Regions from separate parts of the Sinorhizobium sp. FG01 genome, predicted to be linked through region 1. Evidence: predicted binding sites of a transcription regulator. Region 1 holds the regulator's gene; the other holds the start of a gene.
What was found. Region 1 encodes LexA, which represses DNA repair genes until DNA is damaged. Its sites were predicted from a motif close to TGTTCNNNNTGTGTTCNG; they were not measured.
Positions count from the first base shown of each region.

Region 1 (5,566 bases):
GGTGCCTCGAATATCCGCATCTGGCCAGGCACCCGCCGGCGCGATTCAAAGGACTACAGCGCAGGCGAAAGACGTGATGCCGCAAAGGCGATCCGCGACATGGGCGCCGAAGCCGCGCGCCACCGCGTGACCGTCTCGCTGGAATATCACCCGCAATCGCTGACGGACACGACCGACTCGGCAAGCCGCCTGATCGACGCGATCGCCCACGACAATGTTTATCTCTATTGGCAGCCGCGGCCCGGGCTGGAGCTCGGCGAGGCGCTCGCAGAGGTCGCCCGCATCGGTCAGCATGTATCTCATGTCCACGTCTTCGCCTGGGATCGAAATCGCAACCGTTTTCCCCTGGCATCGGCATCCGACTATTGGCGAAGCGTCCTCACGGCCCTCCCCGCATCGCGCTGGACCGGGCGACGCTTTGCAATGCTGGAATTCGTCGCCAATGACGATCCCGCCGCCTTCATCGAGGACGCCGCGACGCTCAAGCAAATTCTCCTCGAGTGACATCCACGACGGCCCCGATCCTCCCCACGCGAGACGCCGGGAGGGACTGGCGCGGGCGCTCAAATCCGCCTATATAGGTGAACGGCTGGGGTCGTAGCTCAGTTGGGAGAGCGCCGCAATCGCACTGCGGAGGTCGAGGGTTCGACTCCCTTCGACTCCACCAAACGACCTTTGTCCGACCCGGAGACATAGGTAACAGAACATCGCTAAGACATCAGCGACATCTCTGTAGCGGGCCGATCCGACGTGGCTCGTCACCCTCGGACGACCACCACTTCAGACTGTGTTCGCAGCAGACCCATTGCGAACGCGAATTCCGTTAAGAAGCGAGCGACCCGAAGTCAGAGGGAGCGGTGTTTTCCACCCGATGTGCCGTCTTCCCGCCTTGCCCCTCGCTTGCCAAAGAGCCTGATTTGAGAGAGACTTAGCACCTGGCATCATTGCATATCGGCAACTCCCGCAAGTGGGGACTACCATGCCTCTCAAATCTCTGATCGCCGCCGCCTTAATCGCTCTTCTCACACTTTCAGGATGCGCCACGACAGGCGCTACGGGCAACACGACCTACACCCAGTGGTACGGCCCCTACCCTGAACCCGACTTCGACGTTCTTAGCCCCGGCGGGCTGCGCCTCGCCTACTAGGACGGCTTGTCAAGACGATGCACAGCGTCGTCAAAGGTGAGCAAACGCTCGCCTATGTGTGACGCTTGCCGCACGCAAGTCTTCACCACCATCGAAACCCGCAAACCGTCCGTGCCGCCCTGATAGCGGACGCGCCTCGACGCATGAGTTCACGGAATATTAAGTGCTTGCGGAACACATATGGAACGGATAGTTTCTGTTCTTGATTTGTTTCGCGAATCTGGAGTGACGCGCATGCTGACCCGCAAGCAACAGGAATTGCTTCTGTTCATTCATGAACGGATGAAGGAATCCGGGGTCCCGCCCTCCTTCGACGAGATGAAAGATGCGCTCGATCTTGCGTCGAAATCGGGCATCCACCGGCTGATCACTGCGCTGGAAGAACGCGGTTTCATTCGCCGGCTACCCAATCGGGCCCGAGCGCTCGAGGTCATCAAGCTGCCGGAAGCCTATTCGAGCCCAGCCCAGCCGCGGCGCGGCTTCTCGCCGAGCGTCATCGAGGGCAGCCTCGGCAAGCCCCCGGCACCGAAGCCGGCGCCAACGCCGCCGGTCGAGAGCGCGTCTATAACAGTGCCGGTCATGGGCCGGATCGCCGCCGGCGTGCCGATTTCGGCCATTCAGAACAATACGCACGAGATTTCCGTGCCGGTCGAGATGATCGGCAGCGGCGAGCACTACGCCCTCGAAATCAAGGGCGATTCGATGATCGAGGCGGGCATTCTCGATGGCGACACGGTGATCATCCGCAACGCCAGCACCGCCAGCCCGGGCGACATCGTCGTCGCCCTGATCGACGACGAGGAGGCAACCTTGAAGCGATTCCGCCGCAAGGGCGCATCGATCGCACTGGAAGCGGCGAATCCGGCTTACGAAACGCGCATCTTCGGACCCGACCGCGTGAAAATTCAGGGCAAACTCGTCGGTCTGATCCGGCGCTATCACTAGGCCGATTTGGGTTCCTGTGCCGATCCTGTGTGCGGTCGTTTCGCGCGGTCGCGACGACAGAACTGTTCTCTTTGCCTTCCGTGATCTCGCTTACTGCGGCCGGCGTTTATTGGTCTCGGCGTCCGCCATGCCACCGGCAAGAAGCGCTCTCGTATTCCGGCCTGTTCAAAGCTGTTTGTGGGCGTCTTTTTTGAACGTCTCCCTCTTGCGCTCCACATGGATTCGTTTTAAACGCCCGCCATCGCTCGATTTTACGAGCACGAGAGGCCTCGTGGCGGAGTGGTGACGCAGAGGACTGCAAATCCTTGTACCCCGGTTCAATTCCGGGCGAGGCCTCCATTACACATCTAATTGCCGATTCTACGTCACGAGATCAGGTGCTCGATCCGGTGCCACGCCCTTGGCTGGTAGCAATCTGCTCCAGGGTTTTCCCACAGCTCAGGTCGATGTTTATAGCCCGTCGATCGGCGACCCAAAGTTGAATCGAGGCATTTTTCGCCTGCCGAGGCATATAAGCTTGGCGCGAACCTGCCCCGGAGCTTTAGCTGTTGAGGCGATTAGACCGGTACGCTCGACAAGACCGCCGCCAAGAGCGCCGGATGCGGCGAGGCAGTTGACAAGCGCAGATAGCGGCCGGTCGGCTTTGAATGCCGCATCAGTGCGGCGTGGACAGATTGTTCTCCGTCTATCGCGGCTGGATGCTCCAATATTCTCGCCAGCTTCGTCAGCAGCTTCGAACGCATCCGTCTGAGCTTGATGTCGTTCGCACGGCGACAGAGAGCGAAAATGCGTAAGAAACTCTTCTCTCCCGTCCCATCGACGCAGATGAGTTCATCGTAACCGCGGCGATCGGTAACGACGAAATTGCCGGGATTTACATCCATCATGACGATGTGCAGGCGGCGAAACCGTTCGAAGATTTCGTCGATCATCGTGAGATGCCTGGCGGTGAGCTGCCCCGAAAACGCCAACTGAGCGAGGGTGGGCGCGAGCTTCCCATCGCGTCTGGTTATTTTTTCCACCACGAGCCCCAGGCCGTACTCGGTCTGGGCGAAGCCGAATATCTTCGGTATCGGCAGTTCGATGGCGTCCGCGAGGGAGAACTTTCTCGCCTGCTCAAGGAATTCGTCGACTTCACGCCGAAACGTTCGATAGGCCCCGAAACGTTTGAATTGGTTGAGGAATGCAAACGCCCTCTTTGACTGGCGTGTGCCGCTTGCTTCTCTGGATCCCAGCTTCAGAACCTTGATGAGAACACTCGGATGGAGACGATTCTCGAAAATGCTGCGCTGATGGCCGGCAGCGCATTCACGCCAGTCGGAAAGTTCGATCCTGTCGTCGAACATTTTCTGAACCCCGGATTGTGACAGTTTTGTAAAAAAACTGTGTCTGGGGGAAAAGTTCAAGAGCGGCGTGCTTGGCGGCGCTATCTCTACCGTACATAGTATGCGGTAGTTGCAGTCTTGCCACTGTGACAGGGAGCGACGGGTGAAAGCAACCTTCCGGCCGTCCTCCCCGTGGGAGGAACTGCAGGCCTGTGCCCGGCCTACTTCCCGGAGTTCTCAGTGCCGCGCCGACGCGCCCACCAGACGGCGAGCTTCCGGCGGGCGCGGCGCACTGCAGGGATGTCATGCGACAATACGAGCAGGCCGAGCGGGACCATCCAGAAACCGAGAACCGGCAGAAAACCGAGCAGGCCACAGACGACGAGCAGCGACCCGATCAAGATGCGCAGGGCCGGCGAGTCGGGCAGCCGAATTCGCCAGTTGCCGAGCACGATTTGACGTGTTTGCGGATCGATGCCGAAATATCTCTTCTTGCCGCCGTTCGCCATTATGCCTCTTTAATCCAACTCCCCAACAGTTGGTGCCTTCTCCACAGGGTGACAACCGCGGCCCAAGATTTTTTTTGAAAAATCGCTTGGCAAATCGGAAAAGCATTTGTATTAGCAGCCTCACTTCTGCGGCGCAGATGATCCCTGGTAGCTCAGCGGTAGAGCACTCGACTGTTAATCGATAGGTCGCCGGTTCGAATCCGGCCCGGGGAGCCAGTTTCGAAAGAGCCATTCGCGGCGTGCGCCCGAATGGCTCTTTTCATTTGTCGTCCTTACTCGACCTTACATGAAGGTGCTTCATGCGCTTGGCGTGGCTTTTCCTGGCGCTCGCGATTGCGACCGAAGTGGTCGGTCTCACCGTCATGAAGGCCTCCTCGGCCTCGTGCGCCTATATCGGCCACGCGGTCATGTATGCCTCGATCGCCCTCTCCTACGTGTTTCTCGCAAGGGCCGTGAAGACAGTACCGGTTGGCGTGGCCTATGCCATCTGGGAAGGCTCGGGCGTGGCGCTCATCACCCTCGTCTCTGTCTTCATCTTCGGCCATGTACTGAGCGGCCGCGAAGTGGTCGGGCTTTCCATGGCAGTGCTCGGCATCCTGCTTGTCAATGCGGGCAAGGCTCACGACGACGACATCGGCGAGGAAGCCGCGCCGTGACGGCCTCCGGTCTCTCCTTCGCCTTCGCGTTCATGGCCGGCCTGCTCGATGTCGCGGCAAATCTCGCTTCGTCGAAGTCGGATGGCTTCGTCAAACGCGGATGGGGCGTGCTTTCGATCCTGCTGGTGCTCGCCGCGTTCGCCTTGCTCGCCGAGGCGGTGAAAGGCATGGAGCTTGCGATCGCCTATGCCGTGCTGGGCGGCACCGGAATTTTCGGCACGGCGATCTCCGGCCGCCTCTTGTTCGGAGAGAAGCTCAAGCCGATCGGCTGGGTTGGCCTGATCCTCGTCTTCGGCGCAGTGCTCGTGCTTCACACCGCCTGACGCGGCCGCTTGTCGGATGCCGACTGCTTGTGCTTCGGAGCTGTACCATGCGGGCCGGGCCCGGACACGAGCCAGTCGACAAGCGCGAAATAGGCGCCGTAGGGCAGGAGCCGCAGCAACTTGACGGCATAGGTGAAGCGTTTCGGGAAGGTGATCTCGAAATGTCTCGACTTCAGACCCGTGCAAATCCATTCCGCCGCCTCGTCGGCGCTGACAAGGGGGGCCGGGCGCGACAGGTTGTTCTTCACCGAGCCACGCGTCGCGATGAAGCCTGGACAGATCAGTTGCAGCCTGATGCCGATCCGGTCGAGGTCGAATTTCAGGCTCTCGGTCATGTTGATGAGGGCCGCCTTGGTGGCGCCATAGGCGGCGCTCATCGGCAGTCCGCCATAGCCGGCCACCGACGACATGATGGCGATCTGGCCATGGCCGTTCGCCTTCATGTGCTCAACCAGGGGCACGAGACAGTTGACGACGCCGTGCAGATTGACCGCGAAGCTCTTGTCGAATGCCTCGAGATGGAGGTCGTCTCCGCGCACGGGTATGGCTACGCCGGCATTGAGGATCGCCAATGCCACCCGGCCATGCTCATATTCGATCGCCGTCAGCAACCGCTCCATGTCGCGCGGGTCGGTGACGTCGCCGTCGAGAACGACGATCT
Region 1 covers NZ_NWTB01000003.1:84,651-90,216, reverse strand. The annotation lists gene CO656_RS03170 (sugar phosphate isomerase/epimerase) at 1-504, shown strand, start outside; tRNA gene CO656_RS03165 (tRNA-Ala) at 592-667, shown strand; gene CO656_RS30105 (hypothetical protein) at 980-1,147, shown strand; gene lexA (transcriptional repressor LexA) at 1,382-2,092, shown strand; tRNA gene CO656_RS03150 (tRNA-Cys) at 2,358-2,431, shown strand; gene CO656_RS03145 (YrbL family protein) at 2,650-3,438, opposite strand; gene CO656_RS03140 (hypothetical protein) at 3,639-3,926, opposite strand; tRNA gene CO656_RS03135 (tRNA-Asn) at 4,068-4,142, shown strand; gene CO656_RS03130 (SMR family transporter) at 4,226-4,582, shown strand; gene CO656_RS03125 (SMR family transporter) at 4,579-4,905, shown strand; gene CO656_RS03120 (SDR family NAD(P)-dependent oxidoreductase) at 4,893-5,566, opposite strand, start outside.

Region 2 (5,566 bases), on a different contig from region 1:
GAGCTCGATCCGGCGCTGCAGTTCTCGCTTTACCAATGGCACAAGTCGCTCGGCTTGACTGCCTTGGGGCTCGCGCTCTTGAGAGCCCTCTGGTGGCTGGCAGAGCGGACCCCGCAGCCCGTTCCGGGCCTCCATCCGTTTGAATATGCCGCGGCGCGCCAAACGCACAGGATATTGATCCTCCTTGGGGTCATCGTGCCGCTGGCCGGCTGGGCCGTCGCCTCCGCCTCGACACTGAACATGCCGAGCTTCTACTTCAACATCATCGTCATACCGCATCTACCGCTGCCGCAATCGGAAAGCGCCGAGGCGTTCTGGGCCCGCACTCACGCATTGCTCGCCTATGTCATGCTCGTTTTGGTGGCCATCCACGCTGTGGCGGCGCTCTATCATCAGTTCGTCCGAGGCGACGAGGTGTTGATCCGCATGCTGCGCTCCGCCTCCAGCAGGAGCGATGCGGGGCCAGTCCCGGGTGGAGAAACCAACAGGCCCCTTGCCGGGAGGAATGATCCATGAGCGCTCATCGCCATCTCGCCCTGACTGCAGCCTTCGCGTTGATCGCTGCTGCTCTACCGGCCAACGCACAGGCGCCGTCGCTCGCGGATGCGGCCGGAAGCTACAGCATCTCCAACTCCTCGCGCATCCATTTCAGCATCGGGCAGACGGGCGGCGGCGGAATCGCCGGCAACTTCGCAAAGTTCTCCGGCAAGTTTCGGATAGATGGCGGCAACGTCTCGCGTTCGTCGGTCGAGTTCACGCTCTTTCCGGAGAGCGTCAGGGCCAGGGAGCGCCGCATCGAGAATTTCCTGCGGTCGAGCGCGGTCTTCGACACGGCCAATTTTCAGACGGTGACCTTCCGCTCCACAAACGTCACCCAGACCGGCCCCGGTAGCGCGACGGTAGAGGGTGCACTGACGGCGCGTGGCAAGACGCGCAAGGAACGCTTCGCCGTCACCCTGATCGACTGGGACAAGCGCTCGATTTCCTTCACCATCCGCGGCAGCATCCGCCGCTCACCCTACGGCATGGACGTCGGCACCCCCATTTATTCCAACGTGGTCGAGTTCGACATGAACATTAAGGGAGTGAGGCGTTGACCGTCGTCAGCCCTTGAAAGCAAGCGCCGTGCGCCTCCAGAAATCCGAAACGATAGCCGGATCTCGCAGCGCTTCGAGTTTTTGCCAGGACGGGAAGGAGGCCTCGAAAACCGCGGGGCTCATGCGGAAATCCGCGCTCGGATTCACCGCCCCGCCGACTTCGACGGCAATGCGGTCCAAAGCGTCGAACAGTTTTACGGTCGCTTCGCCTTGATAGGCGAAGTCCAAGGTCAGTGCGAAACCCGGCCGAGGAAAGGAAAGCAAGCCTCGCCCTTCGGCGTCCCCGAAACGGTGCACCGCAGTCAGGAAGGAGGCGTGGCCGTGTTCGCGCGCGGTCTTCAAGAGGCGAAGCGTCGTCTCCTCGGCATTCTCGGCCGGATAGACGCTTTGGTGCCGACAAGGACCCAGCGGCCCGTAGAGCCGGTGCCAGGCACCGAGCCGGTCAAGCGGATGGAAATAGGACGTCCATTTTACCGTCGAGACCATTTCACCGGGCGCTTCGCTGCGAAAGCGATATTCGTTAAGGGCCTTCACCGTCAGGGAATTCAGCGGATTGAACGGCGGGGACAGGGGCAGCGAAGGCTTTGGTCCCTTGGGGATGTCCGGATATTCGCAGGATGCGTCGGCGTGATCGGCAGCCCAGAGCACGCCCCTGCCCGTCCGCCGGCCGCCGGCCATTTGATCGATCCAGGCGACGGAATATTCATGCTCTTCGCCGACACGGTCCACCAGTGCGAAATAGTCCTCGAGACATTCGAAGCGAATGGTGTGCTGTTGGACATGCGGCGAAGGCACTTTCATCAGCCGCAGTTCGGCATCGAGGATCAGTCCAGTCAGGCCCATGCCGCCGATCGTGGCGGCAAAGAGCTCGGCGTTCTCCTCGGCGGAACAGACCAGACGTTCGCCGTCCGAGCGCAGCAGCGTCAGGCGCCGGACATGATTGCCGAAGGCGCCGCGGGCATGATGGTTTTTGCCATGAACGTCATTGGCGATGGCGCCGCCGACCGTGACGAGACCCGACCCCGGTGTCACCGGCAGGAAGAAGCGATGCGGTATGACCTTGACGAGAATGTCGCGCAGCGTGGCGCCGGCCTCGCAGGTCATCACCCCGGTCCCCGGATCGAAGGCGAGGATGCGGCCGTGCCTGGCGCCGTCGATCAACGTTCCTCGATCATTACGGCAGACATCGCCATAGCTCAGGCCGTTGCCGAAGGGCAGATAGGCCAGGGGCGCGCCCGTACCGAGCCGATCCTCGTAGTCGTCCGGCGAGATGGCGCCTTGGGGATGCTCCTGCAGCCAACGCCAGCTTTCAACCTTGTTCATGCGGAATTTCCATTAACGACCGCGAGCATTCGGCTAACGCTCAAGAATCCAGTTCAGCGCATCCCGCCAGTCGGTCATGCGCACCGGTGTCCCATGCGAACCGGTCTCAAACAGCACGAAGCGAGCGGGATAGTCCTTGCTCTTCAGCGAGCGATAGAGCGCAACCTGCGCCTCGGCGGCATAGACGCTGTCATTGCTGCCATGGCTGAAGAACATCGGCAGCCTTGCCTTGTAGGCGGCACTCTCCTGAAACGCTGGGTCCGCGACCCCGCCCATCACCATCATGCCGCTCAATACCGCGGTCGCCTGCTGATCGCGCGATATGCCCCAGCAGATGAAACTGCCCATGGAAGCGCAGGCCAAGACGACCGGCCGGTTGCCGGATCGCTCGGCGGCAAAGTGGATCAGCGCCGCAATATCAGCCACGCCTGCCGCATCGAAGGAGCGCACGCTTGGCGCATAATAAGTACCGCCATTGTTGACCGCCAGATTTTTCAGCCGGTTGAAATTACCGCCGAAGGAGAAGTCGTTGGCGCCGAGGCGGCGGTCGCCGCCGCGCCCGTGAATGAAGATTACCGTGAAGGCTGCCCCACGATTCCCGCCGACGCGCGTGACGTCGAGAGAACGGCTGTCGAGGTCGAGCGTCTCGTTGGCCTGGGAACTCTTGACGCCGAGCGATAAATAGGCCCGCTTGACGCGCCGCTCCGGAATCTGATCGCGACCGTTGATATCCCTGATCTCCTGGTAGTCGATAACGCGGAAATCGCCGCCATCCTCCTCCCGCAGGATTCCGGGATAGCCGAACAATGCATCCTTGTAGGGCTGCAACGGTTTCGCCTCGGCGGCGAGGACAACGCTTGAAAGGAGCAGCGCGGCAATCAGGCACCGGACGGAGAAAACAATTGTGGACATAGACACCCGACGGGCTCCCTGGTTCGGCTCATGCCTTGCCATCGGCACCTTCGCGACGCAACACTCAAGCCGCAATTCACCGCATTGTCGGGCCTTCACATCCGCAAATTCGCCTTTTGTTCGCGCTTTCAGCAAGACTCTGGCAGAATTCCGGTGATTCGGACGCCAGGGGATGGCGACGGCGACGCGGTCTTGCTATTGCCTTGCCGATAGAGACGACAGGAACGATCTAACCACTCCATGGACGACAGCAGCGACCTCTTTTCCGCCATGCCCTTGCAGCCGAAGCCGGCCGATGCCGGCGCGCCGCGCAAGCCGACGGCGCCTGCCGCCGGCAACGATGTAGCGCGGCCCGCACCGAAGAGCAGCGATGGCAGCGATTACGACGCTTCGGCAATCGAGGTCCTCGAGGGGCTGGAACCGGTACGCCGGCGGCCGGGCATGTATATCGGCGGAACGGACGAAAAGGCACTGCACCACCTCTTTGCCGAGGTGATCGACAACTCGATGGACGAGGCGGTCGCCGGCCACGCCAACTTCATCGAAGTCAACCTCGATGCAGAAGGCTTCCTGACGGTGACCGACAACGGCCGCGGCATTCCGGTCGAAAACCACCCGAAATTCCCTAACAAGTCGACCCTCGAAGTGGTCATGACGGTGCTGCATGCCGGCGGCAAGTTCGACGGCAAGGCTTACGAGACTTCGGGCGGCCTGCATGGCGTCGGTGTTTCGGTGGTCAATGCGCTGTCGGACTCGCTCGAGGTCGAGGTGGCGCGCAACCGCAAACTCTACCGGCAGCGCTTCTCCCGCGGCATTCCGCAGGGCGGACTCGAAGAGCTCGGCGAAGTGCACAATCGCCGGGGCACCAAGGTCCGCTTCCATCCGGACCCGCAGATTTTCGGCCCGCATGCCCGCTTCGAGCCGGCGCGGCTCTTCCGCATGGCCCGCTCCAAGGCCTATCTCTTCGGCGGCGTCGAGATCCGCTGGTCCTGCGACCCATCGCTGTTGCCGGAAGGCTCGGAGACCCCGGACAGGGCAGTGTTCCACTTCCCCGGCGGTCTCAAGGACTATCTCGCGGCGACGCTCGGCAAGGAATTCACCGTCACCCGCGAGATCTTTGCCGGCAAGTCTGAAAAGGCGGGCGGCCACGGCTCGCTCGAATGGGCGGTTACCTGGTATGGCGGCGACCAGCAAATCCACTCCTACTGCAACACGATCCCGACGCCCGAAGGCGGCACGCACGAGGCGGGGCTGCGCATCGCGCTGACCAAGGGCCTGAAGAACTACGCCGAACTCACCCAGAACAAGCGGGCCGCGATCGTCACGACCGACGACGTGATGATCTCGGCAGCAGGGATGCTCTCGGTCTTCATCCGGGAGCCGGAATTCGTTGGGCAGACGAAGGACAAGCTGGCGACCGTCGAAGCCCAGCGCATCGTCGAAAATGCGCTCCGCGACCCCTTCGACCACTACCTTGCCGACAATCCGGCGGAAGCCGCAAAGCTTCTCGACTGGGTCATCGAGCGGGCCGAAGAACGCGTCCGCCGGCGCAAGGAAAAGGAAGTCAACCGCAAGACCGCGGTGCGCAAGCTGCGCCTTCCCGGCAAGCTCGCCGACTGCGCGCAGAACACGGCGGAAGGCGCAGAGCTCTTCATCGTCGAGGGTGACTCGGCCGGCGGCTCGGCCAAGCAGGCGCGCAATCGCGCCAACCAGGCGATCCTGCCCTTGCGCGGCAAGATCCTCAACGTCGCCAGCGCCGGCCGCGAGAAGCTCGGCGCCAACCAGCAGATCACCGATCTCGTCCAGGCGCTCGGCTGCGGCACGCGGTCGAAGTACCGCGAAGAGGACCTCCGCTACGAGCGCGTCATCATCATGACCGACGCGGACGTCGACGGCGCCCACATCGCCTCGCTGCTGATCACCTTCTTCTATCAGGAGATGCCGGAGCTTATCCGCAGCGGCCACCTCTATCTCGCGGTGCCGCCGCTCTACCGCTTGAGCCAGGGTTCGAAGACGCTCTATGCCCGCGACGACGCGCATCGCGAAGAACTGATGCGCACCGAATTCAACGGCCGCGGCAAGGTCGAGATCGGCCGGTTCAAGGGTTTGGGCGAGATGCTGCCGGCGCAGCTCAAGGAAACGACCATGGATCCGGCCAACCGGACCCTGCTCAAGGTCGAGATCGACGACGTCGATTTCGAGGGCACGCGCGAGGCCGTCGACAACCTGATGGG
Region 2 covers NZ_NWTB01000011.1:204,777-210,342, forward strand. The annotation lists gene CO656_RS19955 (cytochrome b) at 1-516, shown strand, start outside; gene CO656_RS19960 (YceI family protein) at 513-1,097, shown strand; gene CO656_RS19965 (FAD-binding oxidoreductase) at 1,104-2,420, opposite strand; gene CO656_RS19970 (alpha/beta fold hydrolase) at 2,454-3,374, opposite strand; gene parE (DNA topoisomerase IV subunit B) at 3,573-5,566, shown strand, end outside.
Region 2: parE (DNA topoisomerase IV subunit B) is a predicted target of LexA. The motif match lies at 3,439-3,456, and genes of this name have one in related genera.